DNA from 2 places in the Tindallia californiensis genome. Region 2 is predicted to be linked to the other one. Evidence: riboswitches for the same ligand, from Rfam matches in the RefSeq annotation. Region 2 holds a riboswitch; the other holds the start of a gene.

What was found. A riboswitch is a leader RNA that binds a small molecule or an ion and turns the genes downstream of it on or off. The one in region 2 is predicted to bind S-adenosylmethionine.
Region 1: another riboswitch for S-adenosylmethionine. It lies ahead of BLV55_RS00185 (O-acetylhomoserine aminocarboxypropyltransferase/cysteine synthase family protein); the one in region 2 lies ahead of BLV55_RS04785 (MetQ/NlpA family ABC transporter substrate-binding protein).

What each region holds. Positions count from the first base shown of each region.
Region 1 is NZ_FNPV01000001.1:27,099-37,711, forward strand. Features, by position in the region: gene BLV55_RS00155 (LacI family DNA-binding transcriptional regulator) at 1-431, opposite strand, end outside; gene BLV55_RS00160 (OsmC family protein) at 620-1,033, shown strand; gene BLV55_RS00165 (pyridoxal-phosphate-dependent aminotransferase family protein) at 1,069-2,136, shown strand; gene BLV55_RS00170 (D-2-hydroxyacid dehydrogenase) at 2,163-3,098, shown strand; gene BLV55_RS00175 (DUF1015 domain-containing protein) at 3,100-4,347, shown strand; gene metA (homoserine O-acetyltransferase MetA) at 4,371-5,285, opposite strand; gene BLV55_RS00185 (O-acetylhomoserine aminocarboxypropyltransferase/cysteine synthase family protein) at 5,303-6,583, opposite strand; SAM riboswitch class I at 6,658-6,758, opposite strand; gene BLV55_RS00190 (arsinothricin resistance N-acetyltransferase ArsN1 family A) at 6,939-7,463, shown strand; gene BLV55_RS00195 (glycerophosphodiester phosphodiesterase family protein) at 7,510-9,297, opposite strand; RNA gene ssrA (transfer-messenger RNA) at 9,404-9,762, opposite strand; gene smpB (SsrA-binding protein SmpB) at 9,765-10,229, opposite strand; gene rbsK (ribokinase) at 10,231-10,613, opposite strand, start outside.
Region 2 is NZ_FNPV01000003.1:150,052-160,664, forward strand. Features, by position in the region: gene BLV55_RS04760 (NAD/NADP octopine/nopaline dehydrogenase family protein) at 1-587, opposite strand, end outside; gene BLV55_RS04765 (ATP-binding protein) at 894-2,024, shown strand; gene BLV55_RS04770 (CBS domain-containing protein) at 2,135-2,515, shown strand; gene BLV55_RS04775 (methionine ABC transporter permease) at 2,566-3,225, opposite strand; gene BLV55_RS04780 (methionine ABC transporter ATP-binding protein) at 3,209-4,246, opposite strand; gene BLV55_RS04785 (MetQ/NlpA family ABC transporter substrate-binding protein) at 4,287-5,093, opposite strand; SAM riboswitch class I at 5,226-5,340, opposite strand; gene BLV55_RS04790 (bifunctional diguanylate cyclase/phosphodiesterase) at 5,420-7,771, opposite strand; gene BLV55_RS04795 (ABC transporter substrate-binding protein) at 7,774-8,916, opposite strand; gene BLV55_RS04800 (flagellar protein FlaG) at 9,099-9,464, opposite strand; gene BLV55_RS04805 (HD-GYP domain-containing protein) at 9,637-10,613, opposite strand, start outside.

The sequences.
Region 1 (10,613 bases), on a different contig from region 2:
AAAGTAACAGGTAATTTGTTTTCACTAAAAAACCGCTTATGTGCCTCTGTCACTTTTGATGTCATAAATACAATCCCATCAACATATTTCTCGCGAAGCATTCGCAAATGCTCCACTTCTTTTTCATGACTGTGAAAGGTATGACATAATACAATATGATATTGATGTTCTTGTACTACGCATTCTATCCCACGAACAATTTCTGCAAAAAAAGAATTAGTTATATCTGGTATCAAAACTCCAATAAAACCTGTTCTTTTCTGAACCAATCCTCTTGCCACCGGATTTGGTTTGAACTGCAACTCTTCGATCGCCCTAAGAACCTTTTCTTTCTTATCTTGATTTACCGGTTTGGATTCATTGATTACCCGAGAAACGGTTGCTTTAGAGACGCCTGCCAACTTTGCCACTTCATTAATCGTTAATTTCATTACCACCAGTTCCTTTCGGGAAATCGGTTTCCTTACAATAATTATAGTGCCTCTTCAAATATTTGTCAAAGAATTTTATTTTTTTCTGAATAATCTGACCCAACTCTTATCTTCCAAGGAATCTAGACTGTTTAATAACAGTTCATTGAGGTATAATAATCACAATAACTTTTACAAGGAGAGATCATATGGATCAAAAAGTGGAATGTACGTGGGTAGATAATTTGGTGTTTGATGCAAATTTAGATGGTCATCATGTTATTATGGATGCAAGTCCCGAAGTTGGTGGCGAAGATAAGGGAGCCCGCCCAAAACCCCTCTTATTAGCAAGTCTAGCGGGTTGCACCGGTATTGATGTGGTTTCAATTCTAAAAAAGATGCGTGTAGATTTTGAAGGCTTTCGAATGGAAGTGACTGCTAATTTAACAGAAGAACATCCCAAAATATATGATAAAATGTTAGTCACCTACTATTTCAAAGGAAAAAATCTTCCGATGGATAAACTGGAAAAAGCTGTTCAACTTTCCGAAGAAAAATATTGTGGTGTTTCGGCAATGTTGAAAAAAGCTGGACTAATTGAATATAAGATTATTATTGAATAAAGAAAACATTTATTGATAAAACAGGAGGGAATCTTATGCATACAAAATTATTTATTCCCGGACCGGTGGATGTTGCACCGGATGTGCTGGAAAAAATGGGAACTCCCATGATTGGCCACCGAACCAAGGCTGCCAGCAATTTACAGCGAAGTATTTCTGAAAAAATGCAGAAGGTGATGTTTACAAATAGACCGATTCTACTATCCACTTCTTCCGGCACCGGTTTAATGGAAGGCTCCATTCGATCCTGTACCAGAAAGCGGGCAGCGGTTTTCTCAGTAGGTGCCTTTGGCAAACGCTGGCATGAAATTGCAGAAGCCAACGGTGTCCCCGCAGACCTGTTTGAATCAGAAACAGGAGCACCTACAACGCCGGAAATGGTAGAAGATGCCTTGGCTACTGGCAAGTATGATTTGGTTACGATAACCCATAACGAAACTTCGACTGGTATAATGAACCCGGTGGAAGCCATCGCGGAAGTCATTAAGAAATATCCTGATGTGGTTTTCGCCTTGGATACAGTAAGCTCAATGGCTGGCACCAAGATTGAAGTGGATCGGTTAGGTGTGGATCTTTGCATTACTTCCACCCAGAAAGCCCTTGGCCTTCCGCCAGGACTGGCTATTTGCTCTATCTCAGAAAAAGCAATTGAAGCAGCCAGGCAGGTTCCTAATAGAGGGTATTATCTCGATCTCCTGACACTTTACGAATATATTCAAAAGAAAGACCATCAATATCCATCCACTCCCTCTTTATCTCATATGTTTGCTCTGAATTATCAGCTAGATCGTATTTTGGAAGAAGGATTGGAAAACCGCTTTCAACGTCATCTGAAGATGGCACAATACACTCGCCGTTGGGCCAAGGAACAGTTTGAATTGTTCCCAAAGGAAGCTTATGCTTCCAATACCCTGACCACTGTCAAGAATACAAAAGGACTCAGCGTGGCTGATTTGAATAAAAAGTTAGGGAAACGAGGTTACTCCATTTCCAATGGCTATGGGTCTTTAAAGGAAAAAACGTTCCGAATAGCTCATATGGCCGATACTACATTAGAGGAGCTAAAGACACTCTTGAAAGAAATTGACGATATTATCAAATAAAATCGACATGACCGGGAGGTAGTTTCATGAGTATGAAAGAGAAAATGAAAGTACTAATTGCTGACGATATTGCACCAAGTGCTGTAAAACTATTACAGGAAGCATGCTACGAAGTCGATACAAATACCTACAGTCCAGAAGAATTGAAAAAAAAGCTGGGTCACTATCATGTATTAATAGTGCGTTCCGCCACCAAAGTTCGTAAAGACCTGATTGATGCCGTTGAAGGTTCTAACTTAGAATTGATTGTTCGAGCAGGTGTCGGACTGGACAATATTGATGTAGGTTATGCTAAGTCGAAAGGCATTGAAGTGAAAAACACACCTAATTCCAGCATTGGATCAGTAGCAGAACTGGTGCTGGGCCATATGCTATCTCTGTCGCGAAACCTACATCGATCCAATGTCACCCTGCGTAAGGGGTCCTGGCCTAAAAAAGAATACAAAGGGACAGAATTATTTAACAGCACCTTAGGTATTATCGGCTACGGCAGGATTGGACGGGCAGTAGGCGATAAAGCCAAAGCCCTTGGCATGAAGGTTCAGTTTTATGAAATCTATGATGTGCAGAATGCTGATAAAGACATCAAACAAGTAGATATGGATATGTTGCTATCCACCTCTGATTTCATCACTTTACACGTACCCGCATTGCCTGGAAAATCTCCTATACTTGGAGAAGCAGAATTTCAAAAAATGAAAAAAGGTGTCTATATCATTAATTGTGCCAGAGGCGGCGTCCTCTCCGAGAAAGCACTCTTAAAAGCCATTGATGATGGCATTGTAGCTGGTGCAGGTCTTGATGTATTTGAAAAAGAACCGCCGGAATGTAAGGCGTTGCTTGAAAGTGAAAGAATTTCCCTATCACCACATATCGGCGCTAACACCTTTGAAGCTCAAGAACGAATCGGTAATGAACTGGTTGAAATTCTTCTGGATTTATGCGAAAGGAGACATTCATAAAATGGAAATAAGACCTTTTAAGGCACTTCGTCCAGCTCCCAACTTAGCATCTAAAGTAGCATGCTTGCCCTATGATGTCATGAACACGGAAGAAGCAGCTAAAATGACAGAAGGAAACCCTTACAGTTTTTTACATGTTATCCGATCAGAAATTGATCTACCACAAGTATCCAACCAGTACGATCAACAGGTTTATGAAAAAGCACAGAAAAACCTTCATAACATGGTTAAAAACCAGATACTGATTCAAGATCAAACACCATCTTTTTACTTATATCGACAATGCATGAACGGACGCCAGCAGCTAGGAATTGTTGCCTGCCATTCGATTGATGATTATGAAAATGGTTTGATAAAAAAACATGAATTTACACGTCCAGAGAAAGAAAACGATCGAATCCGTCATTTCGACCAATGTGATGCCCACACAGAACCGGTTTTCTTAACGTATCGGAGTGAAGCGAACTTTACCGGGCTGATCCGGCAATACGCTGCAGAACATGAACCGGTGTATGATTTTGCTACAGAGGATGAAATTCAGCATACACTGTGGATTGTCAGTAATAGCGAATGGGTTCAAAAGATAGCTGATACTTTCCAAAAGAACGTTGAAGTCCTTTACATTGCCGACGGTCATCACCGTACTGCTTCTGCCGCTAAGATTGGTTTTAAGCGACGTAAAGAGAATCCTGATCTTGATACCAATGACGAAAGTCAGTTTCTGATGGCCGTTTCTTTTCCGCAGGAAGACCTGTACTGCATGGAATACAATCGAGTAGTGAAGGATTTAAATGGCATGTCGGTGGATGAGCTACTAGCTAGAGTCTCACAGCATTTTGAATGCGAACCAGTGAATAAGCCCTACCAGCCAAAAGAAAAACATGAGTTTGGCATGCTGTTGAATAACCATTGGTACCGTCTAGTTGCAAAATCTCACACTTTTTCAGAAAACGATGTGATTCAGCAACTTGATGTTTCTATTTTACAAAATTATTTACTTCAGCCTATTTTGGGAATAATGGATCCCCGAACAGATAAGCGCATCGACTTTGTAGGCGGTATCCGAGGAATTGAAGAGTTGGAGCGAAGAGTTCAAAACGATATGAAGCTTGCTTTTTCCATGTTTCCCACCACCATCGAAGATCTATTGCAAGTAGCGGACGAAGATAAGATTATGCCTCCGAAATCCACTTGGTTTGAACCAAAGCTAAGGAGCGGAATTTTTCTACATCCATTTAAGGAGTATTAGGAAAGGAGCCATTTGGCTCCTTTCTAAATTCGACTGATATCATAAGGTGTTTCTTGGTATACAAAGTAGTTGAGCCAGTTGGAGAACAGTAAATTGGAATGTGCTCGCCAGGTAACAACCGGCTCTTTGGATGGATCATCGTAGGGGTAATAATTACGAGGAACTTCAATCTCCAGACCAGCTTTCACATCTCTGTCATATTCAGCTTTCAACGTCAATGGATCATACTCAGAATGACCAGTAACAAAAATGCTTTTACCATTAGCAGTAGAAGCAATATAAACCCCAGCTTCTTCTGATTCACAAAGGACTTCCAGCTCTTCTACCAAATCAATATCTTCCCTTCTCACTTCCGTATGTCGGGAATGCGGGGCCCATACAATATCATCAAATCCTTTTACCAGCCGATGATTCGACGTAAGAACTTTATGATTAAAGACACCGAATATTTTTTTTTCTACTGGATGTTTCGGTACTCCAAAATAGTGATACATAGCTGCCTGAGCTGCCCAACAAATAAAAATGGTGGAAAAAACATGGGTCCGTTTCCATTCCAAAATATTCTTCAACTCTTCCCAATAATAAACCTCATCAAATTCAAGTTTTTCAACAGGTGCCCCTGTTACAATCATACCATCAAACTTTTCATCCTTTATCTGTGAAAAAGTTTTATAAAAAGTTTGTAAATGCTCTTGAGCAGTATTTCTTGATTCATGGGTTTCCGGATGTAGAAGCGTTACATCAACCTGAAGTGGAGAATTTCCTAACAACCTCAGAAGCTGAGTTTCTGTCGTTATTTTAGTTGGCATTAGGTTAAGAATCAGAATTTTTAATGCCCTTATATCTTGAGAGTAAGCCCTGCTTTCTTTCATTATAAAAATATTTTCGTTGTTTAGTGTTTCAAAAGCCGGTAGATTATCTGGTATTTTTACTGGCATGATATTTACCTCCTTGTTCAGCTATTTAATGCTTGGTTCAGATCGTCGATAAGGTCTTCCGCATCTTCCAACCCTATGGAAACTCGAACCATGTCTGGACTGATGCCAGAATTCCGTTGCTGCTCTTCCGATAATTGAGCATGCGTGGTACTTGCTGGATGAATCACAAGAGATTTAGCGTCAGCTACATTTGCCAACAGAGAAAATATTTCTAATGAATCGATAAATTTTTTCCCTGCTTCTAGACCACCTTTGATCCCAAAGGTGAAAATGGATCCAACGCCTTTAGAAAAGTACTTTTGATAAAGATCGTTATAAGGACTGTCCTCTAGTTCTGGGTAGTTAACCCACGATACCTTAGGGTGTTTTTTGAGAAAAGAAATAATTTTTCTGGTATTCTCCACATGTCGCTCTAACCGTAAGGATAGAGTCTCAAGGCCCTGCAAAAACATAAAAGCATTAAAAGGACTTAAGGAAGCTCCAGTATCACGTAATAACTGAACTCTTGCTTTAACAATATACGCAGCCGATCCAAAAGTATCTGTATAGCAAATACCATGATAAGTAGGATCTGGCTCTGTCAAACCAGAAAATTTACCACTCTTTTCCCAGTCAAAGGTACCCCCATCCACAATAAGACCACCAATACTAGTTCCATGTCCCCCTATAAACTTAGTGGCAGAATGAACTACAATATCAGCCCCATGTTTTAATGGCTGAAATAGGTAAGGTGTCGCAAAGGTGTTGTCAATGATCACTGGTATTCCATGGCTATGAGCAATTTTAGCCACTGCTTCCAGATCAATGAGGTTTATATTAGGATTGCCTATACTTTCTAAAAAAACTGCTTTGGTTTTTTCATTGATGGCTTTTTCAAAGTTTTGAGGATCATCCGGTTGTACAAAAATAGTTTTTATCCCATATTTAGGTAGCTGTGCATCCAGCAATGTATAAGTTCCTCCGTACAGCGCGTTTGATGCTACAATTTCATCCCCTGCTTCAGCAATGTTCATAATGGCATAAGTCACTGCGGCGGCTCCTGAAGCCACTGCCAAAGCGGCTACTCCACCTTCAAGAGCCGCCATCCTTTTTTCAAAAACATCCGTTGTAGGATTCATAATTCGGGTATAAATATTACCAGCTTCTTCCAATGAAAATAGTTTAGCGGCATGTTCCACGTTGTCAAACACATAGGATGTCGTCTGATAAATTGGTACGGCTCTGGAACCCGTTGTCGGATCTGCTTCCTGCCCTGCATGGATTTGTAATGTGTCGAATTTTCTGGTTTTTTCTTTCATTTTTATCGCTCCTTTTTTTTGAGAATAAGAAGAACCTCTTTCGCAGGTGCAAAAGAGGTTAGATTGTTTCGAGTCTCTCATCTCTTAGGTGTTCACCTACAGGATTTGGCACCGTGCATTATATGCCGGTTGCCGGGCTTCATCGGGCCAGTCCCTCCGCCACTCTTTATAAGAGTAAGTTATTTAATTGATAGATATATTATCATCCTTTTAACGACTTGTCAACAGTACTTCCTCTCATTGAAACATTTGATCGCATCTATTTTATGTATTTTAGGAATATTTTTGATATGATTAATTTTTATGTTATACTTCATTATTATAATTCTTTTGATTCTGTCTGGAGGTAATTTAATTGTCTAATGAAAAAAGTGACTACACAATTAGACTTGCACAAAAAAAGGATTTACCAGCTATTACATTTATTTATAATCAAGGTATTTCGACTCGTTATGCAACTTTAGAATCGGAATATAAAAATTTAGATGAAATGAAAGAGTGGTTTATGACAAGGAACCCTAGGTATTGTGTTATCGTTTTAGAGTATGATGGTGAGATATTAGGTTGGGCTTCGTTAAATCCATTTCATTATCGTACAGCTTATGATGGAGTTGCCGATTTTTCAATCTATATTTCTGAAAACCATCGAGGAAAGGGTCTAGGCAAAGTATTGATGAAATATTTAGAAGATCTAGCAAGGGAAAATAAATTTTATAAACTCGTTTTGTTCACGCCAAATCATAATGAATCCGCAAAAAAACTTTATATGAATAGAGGTTTTCGTATTGTTGGCATTTACTATCATCAAGGTAAAATTGATGACAAGTGGATAGATATTGCAATAATGGAGAAATTACTAGGCAATAATCCCTCCACATAATGTCAGTCCACCACTTAAGTGGGCTGTTTGTTTTTATCTAAAAATTTCAAGACGTATTTTCAACCGTATACCCAATAATATTCTGAACTCGTTCAACATAGTCTGTAATAATTCCATCAATATCGTACATTAATACTTCTCTAATGTCGTCTTCTTCATTCACTGTCCAAACCCATACTTCTCTTTCGTCTTTTTTAGCGTTACGAATGAATTCTCTATTCAACATGCTCTGGTCAATTGCATAATAGTCTACATCTAATTGAGAAATATCACCTAATGCATAATACAGAATTTGACCTAAGTATAAATCAGGGTTTTGTTTTCTTATCATCTGTAATAACTCATAATCAAAAGATTGAACGTACACGCTATTCGCCATATTGGACCTTTCAATGGATTTCACTACTTCTTCGGCTAGAATCTCTATTGGTCCATAGGCTTTGACATCAATAATAACTTTTGCCTTCCCTTTGATTTCTGCAAGCACTTCATCTAAGGATACAACCGTTTCACCTTTAAAGTCTTCCGAAAAGCTGCTTCCAATATCAAGTTGTGACAACTCTTCATAAGTTAATTCAATAGGCCTTTCGGGAATGCCAGCTACTCGAGCCAAGCCCATATCGTGATTCAAGATGACTACGTGATCTTTGGATAGTTGCACATCAATCTCAATAAAATCCGAATGTTGTTCTAGTGCAGCACGAACCGCACTCATCGAATTCTCAGGTGCATTAATTGGATCACCTCTATGAGCTGCTATTTTAACATCTCTACCTAGATGAACAAAGTTTTCATTCAATGTATGTCCAATCATAAACGTTCCTAAAAGATTAAGCATTAAAATGGTCAATAATAAGGCCCTTCTTCTTTTAATTAAACGGGTAAAAAACCATTCTATTTTTTCTAATTTTTTGTTTCTAACTGTTTCAAATTCACCGGAGCTTTTCATCTTAGTTTTATTTCTCAAATAGTAAAATAACCTGGTTATGTATATGATGTTTATTGGCATGACAAGCATTGCCAGTATCATCCCAAGTAAACTATTAAAAGTAAGTATATAGGCTCCTAATAATCCTCCGGTTTTAATACCAATGTGAGAAGGTATAAAAGAAATAGCTGAGAAAATAATAAAACTTCCACCCACAATAATAATATTAAGAATTAGTAAGCTGGCTAAATGAATAATATTTCTACCTTCCGTCAATTTAGCGCTACAACTTATAGCTTTTCGTGCTGGTAAATTTTCCAATAAAATATAGTGCACTGCAAATATCCATCGCAACAATATTAAGGTAAACAGTGCTAGTATACTTCGATATACGTAAAGCATTATCTTGGAGTCCTGAATCATGTTCATCAGTATAGGCGGAACTTCTATTTTACTTGTTATTTCGGTGGCAACAGGTATATCAATAAGTGGTGCAACAACTAAAATAACAAAGATAAAATGAAGCATCCCTATACCAATAATTCTAGGAACAGAAAAGATAGCTGTTATGATAGCTTCCGATATAAATACTTTTTTGGAAAAAATTTTTCTTTGAGCTAACACAATAAGACCACCGAGTTCTATAAAAACAATCATGACCGAGATCGATGCAATAATGATAAGCCCTATTAAGCCCTCATAACTCAAAACGATTCTGAAAGCGTCTTTATTTATGAGTACACCTGCTCCCATCGAAATAATCAGTCGGTTAAATAAATAGCCTAGTAGCGGGATAAAAATAACACTGGTAAGAATTAAAAAAACAAATCCATACGCTATATATCCCCTATAATATTTTTTAAAATCTATTAAACTTTTCAGTAATAGATTGTTACGAATATTCACCATGTATTCTCCTTTTGAGATAAAAAATAATCAAAAACCGTACTGATCTATTCAGTACGGCCTAAGGACATTAGCTTACTATCGTAAATAATTATTTGCAATACCATGGTGGAGGCGAGGAGAGTCGAACTCCTGTCCGAAGGCTCTTTGTCGTCGCTTTCTCCGAGCACAGCTACTGTTTTGGATTCTCATCTCCTCCGCCGTTCAGTAGCAAACTGCGGATTTGACCAGCCTTGATTGTACAACGCAAAGTCAAGGCACCCTTTGCGACGTTCCCCGTTTAAATGACGTCACGACCCTGAATGACGGGACATCCAGGCGCAACGAGCTACCTTATATTAGGCAGCTAACGCGTAATTATTGTCTGCGTTTATCTTTAGTTGTTCCGTTCTTTTACGTGTACCCGAAACAAAACACGGCTCGCTTACGAAAACTCCAAACCCCCGTCGAAACCATTACGCCCCCTTCTACTGTTTTTGCCGTTCCCTAAGCTCTTTTTGGATCTTACGATCGGCATCCCTTTTTGCTATGTCTTGTCGTTTGTCATATTTTGCTTTTCCCCGAGCAACAGCCAACTCAATTTTAACTAATCCCTTTTTCAGGTAAACCCTTAAAGGGATCAGTGAATATCCTTTTTGCTGGACATACCCAATGAGTTTGCGTATTTCTTTCTTATGAAGCAACAACTTGCGAACACGCAAAGGGTCTGTGTTGAAAATATTTCCCTGTTCGTAGGGACTTATATGAACATTATACAGGAAAACTTCACTGTTTTCAACCCGGGCATAACCATCTTTTAGATTGACTTTACTTCCACGAATGGATTTTACCTCTGTTCCTTTCAATGCAATTCCTGCTTCATATACTTCTTCGATGAAATAATCATGTCTAGCTTTACGATTTTGTGCGATTACTTTCATATTGTCAGCCATTTTACTTCATTCCTTTTTTAATCAGTTCCTGTACTTCCAAGTCCGTTGGCAATGAACTTTGAGCACCCATTTTGGTTGTAGCCAATGCTCCTGCAGCATTAGCAAAACTTAGAGCATCCGTCATGCTTTTTTCTTTCATTAATGCTATCAAAAGAGCCGCATTAAAAGTATCTCCAGCTGCTGTTGTATCAATAGCATGGACAGCAAAAGGCTTTCCTTTCGTGGTTTTATCTTCATTAACCGCTATAGATCCTTTTTCACCTAAAGTTACAACTACTTGATTAACTCCTTTTTTTAATAAAGCTTGCACACCCATATCAGTATTTTCTACTCCAGACAAGAGTGATAACTCAGTTTCATTGGGAGTGATGATATCAATCAATG
Region 2 (10,613 bases):
AAAGAGCTTTCCAGCACATCTCTTACCGGCTCAATAGATGGATAAATATGCTTGGTCAGTTCTGCCATTTCATCGTTATACTTTGAAGGAAAGGTTGCAAAGTATAATTTCTTACACTCCAGTAATATCAGTGCTTCATTCTGCTCACCATTGCTTCGGGCCGCATAAGGCAATGAATGAATCTCCGCCACCCGAATTTGATGATTTCCCAATTTTTCATATAGTTTTCTCGCCATGATCAAAGCGCCACCGGTACTACCCGGAGCCAGTAGAATTCGTGCATCCGGTTTAAGGTGTTCTGCCAATTCTTCCGCCAGCTTTGCAATGGTGTATGCCGGCAACACCGGCATAATCAAGTCTACGTCTTCCAGCGCTTCATCAATATTTGAAGTCACCTTATTGAGAGTCGCTTTTCCTGTAGCTCCCACACCGTCCAATTGAATGGTTTTTTCTGAAAACAAAGATTCCAGCCGGTTACGGTATTGATCATTTACGTAAAAGTTTACTTGATGACCTTGCAGCGTTAAATCTGCCGCTGCCGCTAAAGCCCCATTTCCACTTCCAATGATACATACTTTTAATTTCATATATCAAATCCCTCCCGTCGATTCTTGTGCGCCCCTTATTATATGGGAGAGAACTAAAAGATACAAGCCTTCTATCCGATCTTTTTCCTATTTTTCTAACAAGAAATTCCTAAAAGGCTATTGAATCAATGTGTATTTTTTTATATACATTTTGGATGATATGTATCAAATAATCCTTTTACCGCTTGAATCCTTTTTTGATTAATGGTACATTGTCATTATATGCTATCAATCCCTATTCACTTGTGAAGGTAATGACAAAGACACCTTCGCTAATTTATATTCCTTATTGGAAGGAGATTCTATATGGAAAAGAAGTCAGAAAGTTATGATTTCATGAAGAAAATATGCGATGATGAGTTGTCTGAAATACTGGATTTATTATCCGGCATTTCTTCTATTATGATGGATCTAACCATTCATAACGAATATCTGGTTGATGACTGTCTGGAGCGGATCGGCCACTATACAAAAGCCTCCCGAGTGTATGTTTTTATGTTTCGTGATCAACTAAACTATATGGATAATGTTTATGAATGGTGCAATGAAGGTGTTTCTTCTGAGATCAATATGTTACAACATTTAGCCACCGATGATTTTCGTTGGTGGATGGTTAAGCTCCTGAAAAGAGAAATTATTTTTATTGAAGACGTAGCGTCAATGGACGCCTCCGCCAGTGCCGAAAGAGAAATTTTATTAAAACAAGGAATCCAATCCCTGATTACCGTCCCTATTTTTTATCGTCAAGAATTGATCGGGTATATCGGGATTGATTTTACAAAAGAAAAAGCTAAGTGGAATGTCTCTTGTCCTTTCATCCTAAAACTTGTTTCCGAACTTTTTTCTTCCGGCTTTGAACGATTGCGACAGGAAAAACTTCTTTATGAGTCTCAACCAACCGATAGTCACAGTCCGCTTTCTCCCTGCGAAAGCATTCCTCCTGGGGTTTCATTTCCAGCTGGATCAAAAGCTGAAAATGTGAACGGAATGATCGAAGAACTGTTTTATTATATCGATGCAGATTTGCGTCTTTTCGATCATATAGAAAAAAAATTAGCACCTGAAAACCCCTTTATCTTTATCAATAAGTATGACTTTTTTCAGATCTTAATGATTCTCCTACAAAACAGTATTGACGAAGTAAAACGTTATCAAAAAAATGCCTTAGACGGTCATAGCAGCTATCTCAGTATTAAAACCCGTCAGAATACAGACTGTGTTGTGATCGAACTGTTGGATAGCGGAGAAGGATTTTCACATCATGACAGTACAGAAGTTTTTAATCCTTTCTTTACTACCAAAGAATTAGGAGAAGGAACAGGGCTTGGCCTTACCTACGCTTATGACCTTATCGTCAACAAATACCATGGTAGTATCCAGACTGGAAACTGCCAGGAAGGTGGTCTCGTTACCATAAAACTACCCATCTTTCAATAACAAGGACGCTTTGAGTCTATTATCATCGATAATTAAGAATGGATCATTCCGTTCAAATATCCTTTAGGGTACCTGTGCTATTCCCTAGACCATAAAAAGGAGCTGACCTTATGCAAGTCCATCAACGAATGAAATCAAACGTTATATCTGTTAAGCCCATAGATCCTTTGAGCAAAGTGCTTGACATAATGGAGCAACAAAATATCAATGGCACTCCGGTGATAGATGATGCCAATCATCTAATCGGTATGATTGTCAAGGCCGATATTTACCGGTTTTTAATGGATCCGGGCCATTACAAAAGTTGTCCTGTGGAATGGGTTATGTCCTCAAACGTGGTTTACGGCGAAACACATGAGGATTTAGTAACCATCGCTAAACGTTTACGTGAACATGATATCGTTGCCTTGCCTATTCTTGAGAAAGATATCATTGTTGGGATTGTTTCGATTGAAGATATCCTTGATCATTTCATTGAAACCCATCCGTAAAAGCACAGCCAAAAGGCTGTGCTTTCTTACTCTTCACTCTGTTCACTGTATTATTTTCTTATGTTAGAGGCAATCTTATTCCCACCGGTCTGGATAAACTGGACCAGGATAACTAATAATGCGACGGTGGCGTACATAACCGTTGCTTCATAACGCAAATGACCATAGCGATATGCCAAGTCTCCCAGTCCTCCGGCACCCACCAATCCTGCCATGGCCGTTGCACCTATCAGAGAAATGATTGCTGTTGTCAACCCTAGCACAATAGAAGGTCTTGCCTCTCGAATCATGACATGCCAGATGATCTTTGGCGTTGTAATTCCCATGGACTCATAAGCTTCAATCACACCGTCGTTTACTTCTAAAAGAGCTGATTCCATTAACCGGGCCACAAAAGGTGCTGTGTGAATGACTAAAGGAACCAACACACCTTTGACCCCAATCGAAGTTCCTACCAGTAATCGAGTGAAAGGCAGGATAAAAAACAATAAGATAATAAAAGGGACGGAACGAAAAAAATTAATCACCATGTTGATTCCACTGTAAAAATACTTGTTTTCGTAAGCACCACCATCTTTGGTTAAAATGAGGCATACGCCTAAGGGAAGCCCCAACAAAACAGCAAACAACATGGCGATTCCTACCATTTGAAAAGTCTCAAGGCTGGCTTTTACCATTATTGGTGCCCATTGATCAAGAAACAGCTTCATGCGAACCAACTCCTTTAAGAATTTCAGTGCGAATGCCCTTCTCTTGCAGATAACGCAAACATTTTTCTGTTTCTATCTTATTACCCTGCAATTCAACCAAAAGCTTTCCATAATGATCTTTTTTCAAAGGAACCATATTGCCAGAAAGAATATTTGGATAAACATCAAACTTTTTTGCGACTTCTGCTAACACTGGTTTGTCCGCAACATTTCCAACAAAGGATAACTCGACAATCAAATGACCTTCAACCCAAGAGCCTTCTATAAGCGTTTCGGCACCTGAGGGAAATTGACTGTTGATAAATTTTTGTGTCGTGGGATGCTTTGGCGATGAAATCACTTGAAGTAAACTTCCTTCTTCTACAATCTTTCCAGCTTCCATTACGGCTACCCGATCACAGATTCGCTGAACTACCGCCATTTCATGGGTAATAAGCAAAATAGTAATCCCAAAATCCCGATTAATCTGGTTTAATAACTCTAAAATAGCCTCTGTCGTTTCCGGATCCAGAGCGCTGGTTGCCTCATCACATAACAACACCTTTGGACGATGAGATAAGGCTCTGGCAATGGCCACTCGTTGTTGTTGACCACCAGACAACTGTGATGGATAGGCCTGTTCTTTCTCCAACAGTCCCACCACCGATAAATATTGGTGAACACGCTTTTTAATGTCACCAGCCTTTAATCCGATCAATTTTAATGGCAGTGCAATGTTTTCATAAACCGTAGCGGTTTTCAGCAAATGAAACCCTTGAAAAATCATCCCCATATCCTGCCGCTTTTTTCGCAATGCTTCTGCGGTCAAGTTTGTTAAGGTTTCACCATTAAAAACAACTTCACCAGCCGTCGGCTTTTCTAACAAGTTCGCTACCCGAATCAAGGTGCTTTTGCCTGCACCACTGTGCCCAATAATCCCATATATTTCTCCCCGATTTACCTTTAAGGACACCTGATCCAAGGCCAGGTTTGTCTGGGCTTCTGTTTTGAATTCTTTTGATATATTCTGGAACTCAATCATTGTTCATTTATCCTTTCCGTCCTCCTGTTTCCGGATCTTTTTACCACCCGGGAACAATGGAACCTTGAAATCGTTCTTCAATGAATGCTTTGATATCATCCTGATAATAATATTCCATCAACTGAGCAATCGCAGGATCATCTTTATTCTCAGCTCTGGCGGCGACCACATTCACATAGGGTGAATCTCCCGGCTCCATTAGAATAGAGTCCGTGGTAGGAACAAAGCCATACTCAATAGCAAAGTTGGAATTAATAACAGCTGCCGTTACCTCTCCTAACTGTCGGGGCAACTGAGATGCTTCCAGTTCTATGATATGGAAATTCATAGGGTTTTCTGCAATGTGGTTGACAGTCGCTTCTACGCCTACCCCTTCTTCCAAAGTGATAAGACCGGCACTTTCCAAAAGAATCAATGCTCTCGCGCCATTAGTAGGATCATTAGGAATGGCAATACGATCCCCTTCCTGAAATTCCGAAATATTTTCCAAAGATTCAGCGTACAAAGCGATAGGAAAATTGATGGTATATCCTACGTCTACCAGATCAAGATTTCTTTCTTCGCTGAACTTCTCCAGATAGGGCTTGTGTTGAAACATATTTAAGTCTAATTCACCTTCTGCCAAAGCAATATTAGGCATTACATATTCTGTAAACACTTGCAGTTCAATGGTTATTCCATCCTCCGCAGCCTTTTCCTTAACCTGCTCCATTACCTCTTCATGCGGTCCCGGAGTCACACCGATGATCAAATGATTTGGATCCAATGTATTTTGTGCATCCGAACTGCCACAACCACTTAGTAAAAAAAGTATTCCTACCATCCATAAGACTATTATTTTTTTCATGTTCATCATCCTTTTCTATAAGTTTGTTTTTCTGTCAAATAACCGCTTTTTCCCTTCCCTCCATTCCTCCTTTTTGAACAATAAAAAACTCTCTGTCAAGACAGAGAGGCAATTTAGTAAATCACATTGACTCTCTCATCTTCCGGAAATTCCGCAGGATTTAGCACCTTTAGCTGTTATCGATCTGATAAACAGTTATGGTTGCCGGGTTTCATCGGGCCAGTCCCTCCACCACTCTTGATAAGAGTTTCATATTATTCGGTTGTTTGTTTTCACTTGCAATTTTCTAAACCTGTATAGCATATTAATATGGATTTGTATTTTTGTCAACTATTTTCATCATTCTTTTTTTCAAAATATTTTCCAAGCATCTCTTCCGTTAAGGGACGACTAATATAGTAGCCTTGAACCATATCGCAATCAAAGTGCTCCATTGCTTGAAGTTGTCCTTCGTTTTCCACCCCTTCCGCAATAACATCCAGATTCATATTATGTGCCATCGTAATAACTGAATCAATCATTACTTCTGTGTCTTTATCTGTTTCCATTCCCTGAACAAATGCTTTATCAATTTTCAATGTATTAATCGGAAGATGTCTTAAATAAGACAGGGAAGAAAATCCAGTTCCAAAATCATCTAAAGAAATTTTCACGCCTATCCCTCTTAGCTCATTTAGGATTGTCACGGCTTCATCAAAAGAATGAATAAAAACACTTTCTGTCATTTCTAATTCCAGTAATGACGGATTAATCTTATACTTGTTTACGTATTTTTTTACCATATCTACAAAGCCACGGCTTCTGAGCTGTAAGGTTGATACATTGACAGACATCGTAAGCTTGTGCGATAGCCTACCGTTAAAGGACGCCAGTTTTTCACAGGCCTTTGACAGTACCCATTCTCCAATAGCAAGAATCTGTCCGGATTCTTCGGCTACCTGGATAAATTCATAAGGAGATACAGAACCAAATACCGGGTGATGCCATCTCAACAACGCTTCAACCCCCCTGTCTTCTAAGGTCTTAGCAAATACTTGCGGCTGATAGCATAATGACATTTCCTGGTTCTCTAAGGCCCTTCTCATCCCTTTTTCCAGATCCATTTTTCTTCTTAAATCAAGTTTCATCGATTCATGAAAAAAGGTATATTTATTACGCCCTTCCTTTTTTGATGCACTAGTGGCCGTATCAGCATGTTGAAGCAAGATCCCCACCGTATCACCATGCTCTGGATAAAGGGCAATGCCAAAGCTTATATTCAAGTAAACCTCTGTGTCCCGAGAAGAAATTGGTAAAGCAAATTTCTTTCGAAGGCTATTTATTTTTTCCAGCACCGTCTCTAAATCCTTGATTTCTGGAAGAACACAAACAAAATCATCACCACTCATCCGAGCTACCGTACCACTTTGATTCTCTTCCGCTAACAACCTTTCTCCTACCTGAGTTAATACTTCATCGCCGAAGGTGTGTCCGTAGGTATCATTGATTCGTTTAAAATGATCTAGGTCAAAATAAATGACCGCTAGTTTTTTATTTGCCTCCTGGTGCTTTAATAGCATTTTCCCAAGAAAATCATGTACATAACTGGCGTTCGGAAGTTTTGTCACAGGATCAAAGTAGGCTAGGTCTCGCAGCCTTCGATTTCTTGACTCAATTTTATCAACCATGATGTTGAAACTTTCCGCTAATTGGTGAAATTCTTCAAAACTGTCTGTTTGAACTCGCCTCTCGTAATTCCCTCTGGCAATTTCCTTAGTTTGAGCCAAGAGCTCCTGGAACGAATGGGTTATTTTCCGTAAATTTCGCCGTGTAATACTGGCAGACAAGACAAAAAATATCAGCATTACCAGAAAACCCACGAAAACAATCCTTTTTACCGTACCATACAACGTATCAACGGATTGATAAACAATCGTATACCAATTGGCATTTTCGACAGGGTAAGCAGTAATCCAGTGGTCCCGGTGCTTCCCGGTATAAAAATCTTTTTCCTGAATTCCTTCTCTTATCATCTGAATATTGGGATCCATCTCTCTCTGGTATACCTTTTCCAGTTCTTTGTAGGAAATATAAACACCTCGGCGGTCAGTGATAGCCACCAGCATATTATTTCCATAGCTTTCACTCAACTGTGATGACAAAAGGCTGATCTGCTCTAAATTCAAATAGGCTACCAATACCTTTGATTCATGCTTCATCGCCACTGTCAAGGCAGGACTTCCTGTCTGCTGTGAAATAAAGCTCGTAGAAAAATAGGCTTTCTCCTGACGGTTGGCGATTTGGTAATATGCCTGATTCACCCGGCTAATTCCCAACAAATGCTGGTCAAAGGGTGCCATATACCGAACACGACCATTTTCATCAATGATCTCTAAGCCTTCCAGATAATCGGCATGAGTCACCACCGTTTCCAAATATTCCATTGTCTTATCGGTTGATAGAATTTGCCGATCCATTATATCCGCAATTTCTTTCAGATCTGCTATGGGTTTATCCAACATTTGGCTAATCCGCTGTGCAATGGTAGAGGTAATAATATGATTTTTTTGTTGCATCTCTTTTTCATTGTAATAAATAATAATTGACACTACCAGCAGACCTACCATCAGAATAGGTAATAGCACCGCAAGAATGTTGCTGCGAATAATGTAGTCACGTAATTTTCGACTTTTTTTCATGCTTATTCCACCTTAACAAATTGACCATTCTGAATGGTGTATTTGAAAATTTCCCTGCTGGCATCACCATATTCATTTATTTCAATAAGACCTTGTAACCCTTGAAAGCTTCTGATATCTATAATAGCATCTTTTACCTGCTGCGAGGTTATTTCTTTCGAATCCAAAGCCTTTATTCCCTCAAACAAAACCGTTGCCGCATCATGAGCAAAAACCGCTGAAAAAGATGGTTCTTCTTCGTATCGTTGTCGATATTCATCTGCAAAATCTTGGTACTCCTTTTTTTCACTATCCTGATTTATCAAGCTAACAATCCGAACACCTTCTACGGCGATTCCACCATGAGAAATTAAATCCGTTGTCATCGACCAGGTTGATAAAAGAATTGGCATTTCAACTCTTAGTCGTTCTATTTGCTGGCAGAACATAGCCGCATCAAAGGCTGAAGATAAAATGATCAATGCATCCGGCTGGCTATCTACCACCTTCTGGATGGTTTCTAAATAATCGATGCCTTTCTCAGAAGAAAAAGCCAAGGACATTACTTGCTTTTCTCCCCCTGTTTCAAAAGATTCAGCGAAAAAATCGCGAATCACGGCTGTATAGGCACGATTGGACTGGTCGTAAAGAACCATCACCCTCCTAATTTCCGGTTTCTGTTGATAAATTTCGGCCATAAAGATGGCTTCATCACGATTAGACGAAACCACACGAATCAGGTAATCATCCTTTTCACTTAACTCATCAGAACTCATAGTAGGGGTGACCATTAACATTTCTTTTTCGTTAATAAAGGGAAGGGTTTTTTCAGCCATGTTGCTAGTCATATGACCAATAATAAACTTAATTCCTTGCTGATAAAGGGCCTTATCTGTTTCCAAAGCCTTTTGTGGATCATTTTCATCATCCTTTACCACTATCTTTACTTCCCTTCCATGAATCCCTCCCATTTCATTTATCTTTTGAACCGCAATCATCAACCCATTACGCCCACTAACCCCAAGCTCTGATGCCGCACCGGTAAGCCCTGCGGAAAACCCAATGACCAACGGTTCTTCTTGTCTGCCTAAGCTGAAGAAAAAGAAGCCTATCAGCATTACCATCAGCAACAACCCTATGATCAACGTTTTTGTTTTCGGTTTCATTTTCATGCCTCCCCAAGGCTCGCCTTCATCCAATTTTATCCCAAATCTTTCTTTTACATATAATACCCTTCCATAAGTCCTGCAAACTTCTATCCTCTACAAAGAAGCCTACTCATTCAAGTCATAAGCAGGTACAAAAAAAGACACAGCCTTTGCCATGTCCTATCAGTCTTTTTGTTTTTTTATATTCGCCTGTCCATGATCAGACCTAAGGTAGTCGCTTTTGACCGCTCTGCAATTTCAATGGCTGATTCTGTTGGAAAAGCGGCCACTAGGTTGCCACTGTTTTTCATCGTTACTCGAAATTGACGACCTCCAGTAGCTTCATCTAGCCGATAACTAACATTATAATCTGTATTCTCTACCAGTTTTTGCAAACTCTCATACACTTTATTGACACTCTCCTGCACCACTTTTTTGACCGAAGGATTACTGATATTCTTTTCCTGCTCAAGGCCTTGCTGCCTCGGAGTCTTAAAGTTATCATAGGCATGAGTAGGAGGCTTTACAATAGGCCTCAGGATAGAGTTTGACGTTTCTATAATCAAAAGCATACACCTCCTTCTCAATTAGTTGCTGATAGTACCCTAAGCTTTCCTAAAACACCGTACCTATTTCCTTTATTATACCATGCCGGAATAAAATCATCAATATTTTCTGATAACGACATTTATACAATACCGTTCTTGGGTTATGCCCTTCTACGCCCTTTGAAAACCATTAGGCACATACTTCATCTAACTCTTTAATGATAAAAAGAGACAGATGTTTCATCAGGTCCACCTCATCCATTGGCTCATTTTCTGTGTTTAATACTCGAACATAAGGCCTGGTTGGCTGTTCCCGATTGTTTCTTACTACCATGGCTTTTTCTCCATTAGATAAGCGAACAATTTGTCCCGGTGGATAAAGATCTACATTTTGCATAAAGGCACGAAAAACCTTTTCATCATAGCCTTTATGCACCTGCGCCATAATGATTTCAACAGCTTGATATACCGGCACCCGATCTCTATAGCAACGGTCACTGGTCACCGCATCAAAGATATCCGCCATGGAAACAATTTGTGTCAGTAGATGTACTTTATCGCCGGAAAAACCATTGGGGTAACCGCTACCATCCACCCGCTCATGATGAGACATAATAATGGCTTTCGTATAAGCACTAATGGACAGATTATCTTTAACCATTCGATAACCTTCCTCCGGATGGGTTTTCATTAGCTTCCATTCAGCTTCTGTCAGACTTCCCTGTTTATTAAGTATTTCATCTGGTATGGCTATTTTTCCAACATCATGAAGCAAAGCTCCCACACCCAGTTCTTTAATCTTATCCGGTGGCAACCCTAAGGACTGAGCCGTCAAAACCGAAAGAACCGCCACATTTAAACTGTGGGTATAGGTATACAAGCTGGAAGACATCAGTTCTGCCATATTCATCGTAGCACCTTTATTTCGCTGCAGATTTGCCATAATATCATCGAAAGTACTCTTGACTCCTTCGTAGTGTTGATCACTAATATACCGAGTTGCCATTTTACTGTTTCTTTGCTCTTTTAATTCTTCAAAAATTTCCTTGATTTGCAATACTGCCTTTACGCGGACTTCCTGATCAATAGCACTGGCTATCTCTACTCCACGAGACAACGCATCATCCACATACACCGCCGGAATGTTTTTACGTTTTAGTTGAAATA